DNA from 2 places in the Streptomyces sp. NPDC127119 genome. Region 1 is predicted to be linked to the other one. Evidence: predicted binding sites of a transcription regulator. Region 1 holds the regulator's gene; the other holds the start of a gene.

Region 1 (5,846 bases):
GTACGAGTGGACCGAGTCCAGGATCCGCTGCCACGCCGCTCCCGTGTTTTCCGGCCACCCCAGAGACCGGCAGACACCCGTCTTCCAGTCCTGCCCGCGCGGCACCCGCGGCCAGGCCGCGATGCCCACGGACGACGGCTTCACGGCCTCCCAGACGTCGATGTACGGGTGGCCCACGACCAGCGCGTACTCGCTCGTCACGGCGTCCGCGATACGCGATTCCTTCGTGCCGGGGACCAGGTGGTCGACCAGGACCCCGAGCCGAGCGTCGGGCCCGGGGGCGAACTCGTCGACGATGGCGGGCAGGTCGTCGATGCCCTCCAGGTACTCGACGACGACGCCCTCGATGCGCAGGTCGTCGCCCCAGACCCGCTCCACCAGTTCGGCGTCGTGGCGGCCCTCCACGTAGATGCGTCCCGCACGGGCCACCCGGGCCCGCGCCCCGGGCACGGCGACCGATCCCGATGCCGTGCGCGTGGGGCGTACCGGCGCGGTCGACGGGCGTACGAGGGTCACCACGCGCCCCTCCAGGAGGAAGCCGCGTGGCTCCAGCGGGAACACTCGGTGCTTGCCGAAGCGGTCCTCCAGCGTCACCGTCCCCGCCTCGCAGCGGATCACGGCACCGCAGAACCCGGTGCCGGGCTCCTCGACCACGAGCCCCGGCTCCGCCGCGACCTCGGGCACGGGCTTGGGCTTCTTCCACGGAGGGGTGAGATCCGCTGAGTACTGGCGCATTCGGATGACGATAGGAGAAGCCCGGGCCCCGCACGTACACCGACACCCCGGAGCGGCGCTCGCGGCAGGACTCGCGGCACGACTCACGGCACGTCGAAACGCCGCGCCAGCGCCTCCCGTTGGGCCCGTACGAACGTCGCGTCCACCACCGCCCCGTGCCCGGGCACGTACAACGCGTCCTCGCCCCCGAGGGCCAGCAGGCGGTCCAGCGCGGCGGGCCACCGGGAGGGCACGGCGTCCGGTCCGGCCTGGGGTTCGCCGGACTCCTCGACCAGGTCGCCGCAGAAGACGATCTCCGGTGAACCGGGCCCGGCGACCAGGACCGCGAGGTCGTGGCCGGTGTGCCCGGGGCCCACGTTCGCCAGCAGGACCTGTCGGCCGCCGCCCAGATCGAGCGTCCACTCGCCGGAGACGAGATGCCGGGGCCGTACCAGGAGATCCGCCGCCTCGGCCGCCTCCGCGGGATCGGCGCCGTTGCGCACCGCGTCCGCGAGCAGTTCCTCCCGGCCCTCGCCCAGGACCCTCCCCCAGTCCCGGCTTCGCTCGACCGGGGGGACCCCCACGGCGCCCGCCGCGAACACCTCGGCCCCCGCGAACGCCGCCGCCCCGAAGACATGGTCGAAGTGCGGATGCGTGAGCGCGAGGTGCGTGACGCGCCCGCCCCCGAGCAACCCGTGCGCCCGCGTGCGCAGCCACGCGCCCTCCCGCACGCTCGATCCCGCGTCGATCATGAGCGCCGCGTCCTCGCCGACCACGAGCCCGGCCGTGCAGTCCCACCCCGGGAGCCGGCAACGCCCCGCGTACGGGGACAGCTCCTCCCAGCCGGTCCCGTCGCGCCCGGACCCCTCCCATGTCACGTTCATGCGCCGACGCTAACCCTGTCGGCCGCGCCTGCATGTTCCCGACAGAGCGGGACACCCTCGTACACGTCGCCTGCCCGATGTGCCCGGCGTCACGACATCGCAGGCCCGCCCTTGCCCGGCCCGTACCCACCGGCCGTACACTTGGCGCGGGGATGCTGGCACTCGCGCGCGCTGAGTGCCAGGCGACACCGCCGATGACGACCGACTGACGACCGATGACCGCGCGGAAGACCACGGGAGGTGTGCGCGATGCTCAGTGAACGCAGGCTCGAAGTGCTGCGCGCCATCGTCCAGGACTACGTGGGCACGGAGGAGCCGGTCGGCTCGAAGGCGCTCACGGAGCGCCACCGGCTGGGGGTGTCACCGGCGACCGTCCGCAACGACATGGCGGTCCTGGAGGACGAGGGGTACATCGCGCAGCCGCACACCAGTGCGGGGCGCATCCCCACGGACAAGGGCTACCGCCTCTTCGTCGACAAGCTCGCGGGCGTCAAGCCGATGACCGCGCCGGAGCGGCGGGCGATCCATCACTTCCTGGACGGTGCCGTCGACCTCGACGACGTCGTGGGGCGGACCGTGCGGCTCCTCGCACAGCTCACCCGCCAGGTGGCCGTCGTCCAGTACCCGTCACTGACCCGCTCGACCGTGCGTCATGTGGAGCTGCTCGCGCTGGCCCCGGCCCGCGTCATGCTCGTCCTGATCACGGACACCGGGCGGGTCGAGCAGCGCATGGTGGACTGCCCGGCCCCCTTCGGGGAGGTCTCCGTGGCAGATCTGCGCGCGCGGCTCAACAGCCGGATCACGGGGCGCCGTTTCGCGGATGTCCCCCAACTGGTGCAGGATCTCCCCGACGCCTTCGAGTCGGAGGACCGGGGGACGGTCACGACCGTGCTCTCCACCCTCCTGGAGACTCTTGTCGAGGAGACCGAGGAGCGGCTGATGATCGGCGGCACCGCCAATCTGACGCGCTTCGGACACGATTTTCCCCTCATGATCCGTCCGGTGCTCGAAGCGTTGGAGGAGCAGGTCGTGCTCCTCAAACTCCTGGGCGAGGTCAACGATTCGGGCATGGCCGTACGGATCGGTCACGAGAACGCCCATGAGGGACTCAACTCCACTTCTGTGGTCTCGGTCGGCTACGGTTCGGGCGGCGAAGCAGTCGCCAAACTCGGCGTGGTCGGACCGACGCGCATGGATTACCCCGGAACGATGGGAGCGGTACGAGCGGTGGCACGGTACGTAGGACAGATCCTGGCGGAGTCGTAAGTGGCCACGGACTACTACGCCGTACTCGGCGTGCGCCGCGACGCGTCCCAGGACGAGATCAAGAAGGCATTCCGGCGGCTCGCCCGCGAGCTGCACCCGGACGTCAATCCCGATCCGAAGACGCAAGAGCGCTTCAAGGAGATCAACGCCGCGTACGAGGTGTTGTCGGACCCGCAGAAGAAGCAGGTCTACGACCTCGGCGGCGACCCGCTGTCCCAGGCGGGCGGCGGTGGCGCGGGCGGCTTCGGCGCCGGCGGCTTCGGCAACTTCTCGGACATCATGGACGCGTTCTTCGGCACGGCGTCGCAGCGTGGACCCCGGTCCCGCACGCGGCGCGGCCAGGACGCGATGATCCGGCTGGAGATAGAGCTCGACGAGGCCGCCTTCGGCACGACGAAGGACATCCAGGTCGACACGGCCGTCGTCTGCACCACCTGCAGCGGTGAGGGCGCGGCCCCCGGCACGTCCGCGCAGACCTGTGACATGTGCCGCGGTCGCGGCGAGGTGTCCCAGGTCACGCGGTCCTTCCTGGGCCAGGTCATGACCTCCCGGCCGTGTCCCCAGTGCCAGGGCTTCGGAACGGTCGTCCCGACACCGTGCCCCGAGTGCGCGGGCGACGGACGGGTGCGCTCGCGCCGGACCCTGACCGTGAAGATCCCCGCCGGTGTCGACAACGGCACCCGGATCCAGCTCGCGGGCGAGGGCGAGGTCGGCCCCGGCGGCGGCCCCGCCGGCGACCTGTACGTGGAGATCCACGAGCTGCCGCACAACATGTTCCAGCGGCGCGGCGACGATCTGCACTGCACGGTCACCATCCCGATGACCGCGGCGGCGCTCGGCACCAAGGTCCCGCTGGAGACGCTCGACGGACTCGAAGAAGTCGACATCCGCCCCGGGACGCAGTCCGGGCAGTCGATCCCCAAGCACGGGCGCGGCATCACCCATCTGCGGGGCGGCGGACGCGGCGACCTCATCGTGCACGTCGAGGTCATGACGCCCACGAAGCTCGACCCCGAGATGGAGCGGGTCCTGCGGGAGCTGGCCCAGATGCGCGGCGAGGAGCGGCCCACGGGGCAGTTCCAGCCCGGTCAGCAGGGCTTGTTCTCCCGGCTGAAGGATGCCTTCAACGGCCGTACCTGACGGGTGAACCGCAGGTGACCGCCGGGCGCGCCGCAGGATGATTCCTGTGGCTTATGCCCGGCGGACGGCCGGATTCGGACTTGTACGGAGGACGTGACAACATGCCGTCATGTCCTCCGCGCTGACCGATCTTTTCCCCCTCCCGATCGTGCAGGCCCCGATGGCGGGCGGCGTCTCCGTGCCGCAGCTCGCCGCGGCCGTGTCCGAAGCCGGGGGGCTCGGTTTTCTCGCCGCCGGCTACAAGACCGCCGACGGCATGTACCAGGACATCAAGCAGCTGCGCGGGGCCACCAGCAGGCCGTTCGGCGTGAACCTCTTCATGCCGCAGCCCGAGTACGCCGACCGGTCGGCCGTCGAGGTGTACGCCCACCAGCTCGCCGGTGAGTCCTCCTGGTACGAGACCGAACTGGGCGACCCCGACAGCGGACGCGACGACGGCTACGACGCCAAGCTCGCCGTCCTCCTCGACAACCCGGTACCGGTCGTCTCCTTCCACTTCGGCTGCCCCACCCGTGACGTCCTGGACTCCCTGAGCCGGGCCGGCACGCTCACCCTCGTCACCGCGACCACCGCCGAGGAGGCGCAGGCCGTGCAGTGGGCGGGCGCCGACGCCGTCATCGTGCAGGGCGTCGAAGCCGGCGGCCACCAGGGCACCCACCGCGACAACCCGGAGACCGACGGCTCCGGCATCGGACTGCTGTCGCTCGTCGCGCTCGTCCGCGAGACCGTGCAGATCCCGATCGTCGCGGCCGGCGGCATCATGCGCGGCAGCCAGATCGCCGCGGCGCTGGCCGCCGGCGCGAGCGCCGCCCAGCTGGGCACCGCCTTCCTCGCCACCCCCGAGTCCGGGGCCAACGCCCTGCACAAGCAGGCGCTGACCAACCCCCTCTTCGTGCGTACGCAGCTGACGCGGGCGTTCTCCGGCAGACCCGCGCGCGGGCTGATGAACCGCTTCATGCGCGAGCACGGGCCGTACGCGCCCGCCGCCTATCCCGAGGTGCACCACCTCACCTCCGCGCTGCGCAAGGCCGCCGCCAAGGCGGGGGACGCGCAGGGCATGGCGCTGTGGGCGGGACAGGGGCACCGGCTCGCCCGCGAACTGCCCGCCGGACAGCTGGTGGAGGTGCTGGCCGCCGAACTCGCCGCCGCCAGGACAGCGTTGTCGGCCGAGCAGGGCGGGGGCGTCGGGCGATGACCGCGCCGGTGTTCGTGGTCGACGAGGTGCCCGGCGGGCCGCAGTTCGTGCTCGACGGGCCCGAAGGGCGGCACGCGGTGTCCGTGAAACGGCTGCACACCGGCGAGGACGTCGTCCTCACCGACGGGCGGGGCCGCTGGGCCGAGGGCGTCGTCATGACGGCCGAGGGCAAGGACCGGCTCGTCGTGGCGGACCTCCACGTCGTGCACGAGGAGCCGCCGCCCGCGCCCCGTATCACCGTCGTGCAGGCGCTGCCCAAGGGCGACCGGGGTGAACTCGCCGTCGAGACCATGTCGGAGACCGGCGTCGACGCGATCGTCCCCTGGGCGGCCTCGCGTTGCATCACGCAGTGGAAGGGCGAGCGGGGGCTCAAGGCGCTGGCGAAGTGGCGGGCGACCGCGCGTGAGGCGGGCAAGCAGTCGCGGCGGGTGCGGTTCGCGGAGGTCGCGGACGCGATGTCGACGAAGCAGGTTGCTGCGTTTCTCGCCAAAGCGGAGTTCGCTGCGGTGCTGCACGAGGACCGGGGGTATCCCGGTGAGCCCCTCGCCACGGTCGAGTTGCCCGCCGCCGGGTCGATCGTGCTGGTCGTCGGGCCCGAAGGGGGTGTCTCCCCGGAGGAGTTGGCGACGTTCACCGAGGCCGGGGCG
Region 2 (6,732 bases), on a different contig from region 1:
CCTCGCGCAGCATCTCCACGGAGCGCGGCGGTTCGGCCTCCTCCAGGGAGACCCGGGTACCGGGGTGGGCCGCGCGCAGGGCGGCGAGCGCGGTCGGTACGAGCGTGGAGCTTCCACTCGGGAACGAGACCAGGCGCACCCGGCCCGCGCGCAGCCCCGCGATCGCGGCGACCTCCTCCTCGGCGGCCGTCAGACCGGCGATGATGCCCGCCGCGTGCCGTACGAGGGCCTCGCCGGCCTGGGTCAGCCGCATCTCACGGCCGGTGCGGATGAGCAGCGGTGTGCCGACGGAGGCTTCGAGCGCCTTCATCTGCTGGCTGACGGCGGGCTGGGTGCAGCCCAGTTCGCGCCCCGCCGCCGAGAAGGAGCCGGTGGCGGAGACGGCACGCAGGACACGCAGATGACGGGCCTCGATCACCCTTCGAGCATAAGCGAATCTTGGATACGGCGAGGAATATCGCGTCGACGCTTTTGGCCCGGATCGCCTAGCGTGCCTTCATGAAGCTTCTGTCTCTGAATCTGGGGCGGCCCGAGGCCGTCGACTACACGGACCAGGCCGAGGGCGTGACCGGGATCGACAAGCGGCCGGTGGACGGGCCGGTCCGGGTCGCCGCGCCCGGTCCGAAGGGCGTCGGCGGGAGCGGTCTCGCCGGGGACGCGGTGTGCGAGCTGCGGCACCACGGCGGCGACGACCAGGCGGTGTACGCCTTCGCGCGCGAGGACCTCGACGACTGGGAACGCGAGCTGGGGCGCCCGCTGTCCAGCGGGATGTTCGGGGAGAACCTCACGACCGAGGGTCTCGACGTGTCCGGGGCGAAGATCGGGGAGCGCTGGCGCATCGGCTCCGAGGTCGTGCTCGAAGTGACGTCCGGGCGCGTCCCCTGCCTCACCTTCCAGGGCCACCTGGGCGAGAAGGGCTGGGTCAGGCGGTTCACGCAGAAGGGGGTGTCCGGCGCGTATCTGCGGGTGATCGAGCCCGGGGAGATACGGGCGGGCGATCCGATCGAGATCGTGCACCGGCCGGACCACGAGGTCACCGCCGCCCTCCAGTTCCGCGCGGTCACCCTCGAACGGACGTTGCTGCCGCGGGTGCTGGCGGCGGGCGACGCCCTGCACCCGGAGGCACGGGAGAAGGCGCTGAGGTACGTCGAGAAGTACGGCGGTCACTAACCTTGGGCCATGACAACGGCTTTGATTACGGGATCGACAGCGGGCATCGGTGCCGCCTTCGCACGGCGGCTGGCCGCCGACGGGCACAACCTCGTGCTGGTCGCGCGTGACACCAAGCGGCTCGGCGAGCAGGCGACGGAACTGCACGACCGGCACGGCATCGAGGCGGAGGTGCTGGCGGCCGACCTGGCGACGGACGAGGGCATCGAGGCGGTGGCCGCCCGTGTCTCGGACCGCAAACACGCGGTCGACCTGCTCGTCAACAACGCGGGCTTCGGCAACAAGGGCCTCTATCTGGACGTACCGATGGCGGACGAGCTGAAGATGCTCAAGGTGCACTGCGAGGCGGTGCTCCGGCTCACCTCGGCGGCGGCCGAGGCCATGCGGGAGCGCGGGCGCGGCGGAGTCGTCAACGTGGCGTCGATGGCCGCGTTCACCCCCCGCGGTACGTACGGGGCGTCGAAGGCGTGGGTCGTGCAGTTCACCCAGGGCGTGGCGAGGGACCTGGCGGGCAGCGGCGTCCGGCTGATGGTGGTGTGTCCCGGGTTCGTGCGGACCGAGTTCCACGAGCGGGCCGGGATGGGCACGGACAACATCCCCGACTGGATGTGGCTGGACGCCGACAAGGTGGTCACGGCAGGTCTCGCCGACCTGGCGCGGGGCAAGTCCCTGTCCATTCCGGACGCGCGCTACAAGGTACTTGCGGGCCTGGCGAAGGTGACGCCGCGGGGGCTGGCCGGCGGGGTCAGCTCCAAGGCGGGCCGCAAGTACGGCCCGAAGTAAGCGTGTTGGTGCCGTTAGGCGTCAGGCGACGACAGCACGAAGGCCCGGTACCCGTCGAAACGGTTACCGGGCCTTCGTCAGGTACTGGCTCAGTCGCACCGCGCCCCGTCAGGGGCGGGGAACCGCGCGACCAGCCCCCACCGGACCCGCGGTCACATCCCCGCACGTCCGGCGGAGCGCTCGGCGGAGCGCCTAGTGCGAGTGCCCGTGGCCACCGTGACCGGCCTCGGCCTCCTCCTCCGCCGGCTTCTCGACGACCAGGGTCTCGGTCGTGAGGAGCAGGGAGGCGATGGACGCGGCGTTCTCCAGGGCGGAGCGCGTGACCTTGACCGGGTCGATGACGCCGGCCTTGACCAGGTCGCCGTACTCGCCGGTCGCGGCGTTGAAGCCCTGACCCTTGTCGAGGTCGGCGACCTTGGAGGTGATGACGTAACCCTCCAGGCCGGCGTTCTCGGCGATCCAGCGCAGCGGCTCGACGGCGGCCTTGCGGACGACGGCGACACCGGTCGCCTCGTCGCCGGTCTTGCCGAGGTTGCCTTCGAGGACCTTCACGGCGTGGACGAGCGCGGAGCCACCACCGGAGACGATGCCCTCCTCGACCGCGGCGCGGGTCGCGGAGATGGCGTCCTCCAGACGGTGCTTCTTCTCCTTGAGCTCCACCTCGGTGGCGGCGCCGACCTTGATCACGCACACGCCGCCGGCCAGCTTCGCGAGGCGCTCCTGGAGCTTCTCGCGGTCCCAGTCGGAGTCCGTGGACTCGATCTCGGCCTTGATCTGGTTGACACGGCCGGCCACGTCGGCGCTGTTGCCGCCGCCGTCGACGATGGTCGTGTCGTCCTTGGTGACGGTCACGCGGCGGGCGGTGCCCAGCACGTCCAGGCCGACCTGGTCGAGCTTGAGGCCGACCTCCTCGGCGATGACCGTGGCGCCGGTGAGCGTCGCGATGTCACCGAGCATGGCCTTGCGGCGGTCGCCGAAGCCGGGGGCCTTGACGGCCACCGCGTTGAAGGTGCCGCGGATCTTGTTCACGACCAGGGTCGACAGGGCTTCGCCCTCGACGTCCTCGGCGATGATCAGCAGCGGCTTCGACGCGTTGGTCTGGATGACCTTCTCAAGCAGGGGAAGCAGGTCCTGGATGGAGGAGACCTTGCCCTGGTGGATCAGGATGTACGGGTCGTCGAGGACGGCCTCCATACGCTCCTGGTCGGACACCATGTACGGGGACAGGTAGCCCTTGTCGAAGGCCATGCCCTCGGTGAAGTCCAGCTCCAGACCGAAGGTGTTGGACTCCTCGACGGTGATGACACCGTCCTTGCCGACCTTGTCCATCGCCTCGGCGATGAGCTCGCCGACCTGGCTGTCCTGCGCGGACAGACCGGCGACGGCCGCGATGTCGGACTTCTCGTCGATCGGGCGCGCGGTCGCGAGGAGCTCCTCGGAGACCGCGGCGACGGCCGCGTCGATGCCCTTCTTGAGGAGGGCGGGGGACGCGCCGGCGGCGACGTTCTTCAGGCCCTCGCGGACGAGCGCCTGGGCCAGCACGGTGGCGGTGGTCGTACCGTCACCCGCGATGTCGTTGGTCTTGGTCGCCACCTCCTTCACCAGCTGGGCGCCGAGGTTCTCGTACGGGTCGTCGAGCTCGACCTCGCGGGCGATGGTGACGCCGTCGTTGGTGATGGTGGGGGCGCCGAACTTCTTGTCGATGACGACGTTGCGGCCCTTGGGGCCGATCGTCACCTTCACGGTGTCGGCAAGCTTGTTGACGCCGCGCTCAAGGGCGCGACGGGCGTCCTCGTCGAACTTCAGGATCTTCGCCATGGAGCTGATTCAGTCCTCTCAAAAAACGAACGGCGCCCCCGGCACCCGGCGCTTTTTAGTACTCGTGTTCAGTACTCGCTGGGGCCAGGGGCGCAGTTCAAAGCAAACCTGGGTGAATTACTTCTCGATGATCGCGAGTACGTCGCGGGCCGAGAGGACGAGGTACTCCTCGCCGCTGTACTTCACTTCGGTGCCGCCGTACTTGCTGTAAAGCACGATGTCGCCGGTCTTCACGTCGAGCGGAAGCCGCTCGCCGTTCTCGAAGCGGCCCGGACCAACGGCCAGGACGACGCCCTCCTGGGGCTTCTCCTTCGCCGTGTCCGGAATGACCAGGCCAGAGGCGGTGGTCTGCTCGGCGTCGAGCGGCTGGACCACAATGCGGTCCTCGAGCGGCTTGATGGCAACCTTGGAGCTGGTGGTCGTCACGATCCGACCTCCCCCTTCGGAGATCTCACGGGGTTAACTGTCTGAGGTGGCGACCAGGTGGATCCGTCGTCGCGGGTGCCGGACCTGCCCGTCGCTATTGGCACTCTCCTGCGGTGAGTGCCAGAGCCGAGACTATGACTGCGATTAGCACTCGGTCAAGCGGAGTGCCAGTTGCCTCCGGCGGTTGGCGGTATCCGGGCGGGTCGGAATCGGGGGTTGCCGCCCCTGGGCCTGCGCCCCCGGCCCCCTGTTGTCCTCAAGCGCCGGATGGGCTGGAGCGTGGTCGGCTGCGACCTGGTGGGGGCGCACCCAAAGGATTGCGCAGTTCCCCGCGCCCCTGAAAAACGCCCGCGCCCGCCCTTCCCCCGCCCACCTTCCGCACTCTCCCCTCTACCCCCACCCCCCCAGGGGCGCGGGGAACTGCGCAAAGGGGGGCGAGGGGGCGCAGCCCCCATGCGTGAACGGGACGGGTAGGGGCGGCGGGGGCGAGAAAAAGCCGGCGCCCCTACAGGTAGTCCTCCAGGCGCCCCACAGCGAACCCCTGCTCCTGGACGCGGCGCAGCATCCCGACGGTCGCCCCCGTCAACGCCCCACCCCCCTCAGGACAGTGAAGAATGTCCCCCGCCCGCAACCGCGCAGGATCCCGCCAGAGAACAACCGCAGCGATCCCACAATCCCCCGCGGCCCGCAACGTGTCGCCGTTGTATTCGCCGTACGGCGGCCGGAACAGCCGGGGCCGAATCCCGAACCGCCGCTTCAGCTTCTCCTGCTGCCCGCAGATCTCCGCCCGCTGCCCCTCGTACGGCAGCCCCGGCAGATACGGATGATCGAGCGTGTGGTTCTGCACGCTCGCACCGACCGCCCGCAGCCGGCCGAAGTGCGCGTACCCCGGCCCCACGACGCTGTCCGTGAGGAACACGCTCACCGGCAGCCGCAGCTCCCGCACCATGTCGACGAACCGCGGATCCCTCTCCGCGCCGTCGTCGAAAGTCAGGAAGACGACCTTGTCGCGGGTCGGGACGCGGTCCACCACGGGCGGCAGGCCGGGCCCCGCGGCCCGTAAGGCGGGCCGCGGGACGGACGGGCCCGGCGCGCGGGCGAGCGGGGCGCTCAGCCCCCAGCGGCGGTACGCGTCCACCGGGGGCCCGTGTGTGCGTACCTTCTCCGCCGCCTTCTTGCCCAGCCGTTCGATGGGGTCGACGGACTGGGCGCAGCCGGCGAGACAGAGCACGCCTGCCAGAAGTGCGGCGGTGGCCCCCCGGCGCCTCACAGGTAGTCCTCCAGGCGTGCCACCGCGTACCCCTTGTCGGTGATCAGCTTCAGGAAGCGGCGGACCATGTCGGGCATCGTGCCCTGCCAGTCCTCCTTGCCGCGGAAGTGGCTGAGAACGATGTCTCCGGGGCGCAGGTCGCGGTCCCACTCCCGGTACTCCCAGTGGTCGACGAAGACCTCCTCGTTCCAGAGGGGCGCCGCCTTGATGCCGCAGGCCTTGGCGGCCCGCAGGGTGTCCTCGTTGTAGTTGCCGAAAGGCGGGCGGAAGAGCGTCGGCCGCTTTCCGTACCGCTTCTCGATCACGTCCTGCATCCCGCAGATCTCACGCTTCTGCGCGGCGTACGACAGTCCGGGCATATAGCGGTGGTGGAGGGTGTGGTTGTTCAGGGAGACGCCCGTGGCCTGCATCTTCTTGAAGTACCCGTAGTCCTCCTTGACCAGGTAGTCACTGAGGAAGGCGGTGTACGGGATCTTCAGCTCACTCATCATCCGCAGGAACGCCGGGTCCTTCTCGGCGCCGTCGTCGATGGTGAGGAAGACGACCTTGTCCTTGGTGGGGATCGTCGTGAAGACGGGGGGCAGCCCTTCGTGGTCGTCCACCTCGAAGCCGTCACGGGTGTCGATGTGCGGCTTCTTCGCCGGGGCGAGCGGGGCGGGCAGGGGGGCCTTGTGGAGGCCCCATCTCTTCACCGCAGCGGCGTGGGCGCGTTGTTCCTGGCGGAGTTTGGCCGCTGCCTGTTGGCCTGCGGCCGGCTTGATGTCCTTGTGGGTGCGGTCGGGGCCCACGCAGCCTGTTGCCATCGCGGTGGCTGCCAGCAGGGTCAGGGCCGTGCGTGCCGTGCGGGACCGACGGACAGTCGACCGCGGGCCGGTGGGGGCCGGCCGCGCAGTTCCCCGCGCCCCTGACGGGGCACCGGCGGTGGCTGCCAGCAGGGTCAGGGCCGTGCGTGCCGCTGCCCGGGACGGGTGGGCGGTCGACTGCGGGCCGGTGGGGGCGGGCCGCGCAGTTCCCCGCGCCCCTGACGGGGCACCGGCCGTGGCTGCGAGCAGGGTCAGGGCCGTGCGTGCCGCGCGGGACCGACGGACAGTCGTCCGCAGGCCGGTGGGGGCCGGTCGCGGAGTTCCCCGCGCCCCTTTCGGGGCGCTCGTCCGGACCCCGTTTGCGGCGTTGATGTGGGATTGTCTTACAAGTCGCATGGGGTCGGATACTCCCAGGTCAAGGGGCCTTCTCCGGGGCGACACCGCCGTCGCGCGCGTGCCGTC

What was found. The regulator HrcA, encoded in region 1, represses chaperone genes, less so after heat shock. The targets are predictions, from matches to a motif close to TTNGCACTCNGNNNNNCNGAGTGCNAA.
Region 2: the regulator HrcA is predicted to act here: its motif matches at 4,342-4,368, upstream of groES (co-chaperone GroES).

The regions. Positions count from the first base shown of each region.
Region 1 is NZ_JBHXTO010000264.1:190-6,035, forward strand. Features, by position in the region: gene ACFVH5_RS43630 (DUF3097 domain-containing protein) at 1-735, opposite strand, end outside; gene ACFVH5_RS43635 (MBL fold metallo-hydrolase) at 819-1,598, opposite strand; gene hrcA (heat-inducible transcriptional repressor HrcA) at 1,848-2,864, shown strand; gene dnaJ (molecular chaperone DnaJ) at 2,865-4,004, shown strand; gene ACFVH5_RS43650 (nitronate monooxygenase) at 4,114-5,199, shown strand; gene ACFVH5_RS43655 (16S rRNA (uracil(1498)-N(3))-methyltransferase) at 5,196-5,846, shown strand, end outside.
Region 2 is NZ_JBHXTO010000038.1:53,973-60,704, forward strand. Features, by position in the region: gene ACFVH5_RS18860 (LysR family transcriptional regulator) at 1-418, opposite strand, end outside; gene ACFVH5_RS18865 (MOSC domain-containing protein) at 499-1,170, shown strand; gene ACFVH5_RS18870 (SDR family NAD(P)-dependent oxidoreductase) at 1,180-1,953, shown strand; gene groL (chaperonin GroEL) at 2,146-3,771, opposite strand; gene groES (co-chaperone GroES) at 3,889-4,197, opposite strand; gene ACFVH5_RS18885 (polysaccharide deacetylase family protein) at 4,703-5,467, opposite strand; gene ACFVH5_RS18890 (polysaccharide deacetylase family protein) at 5,464-6,270, opposite strand.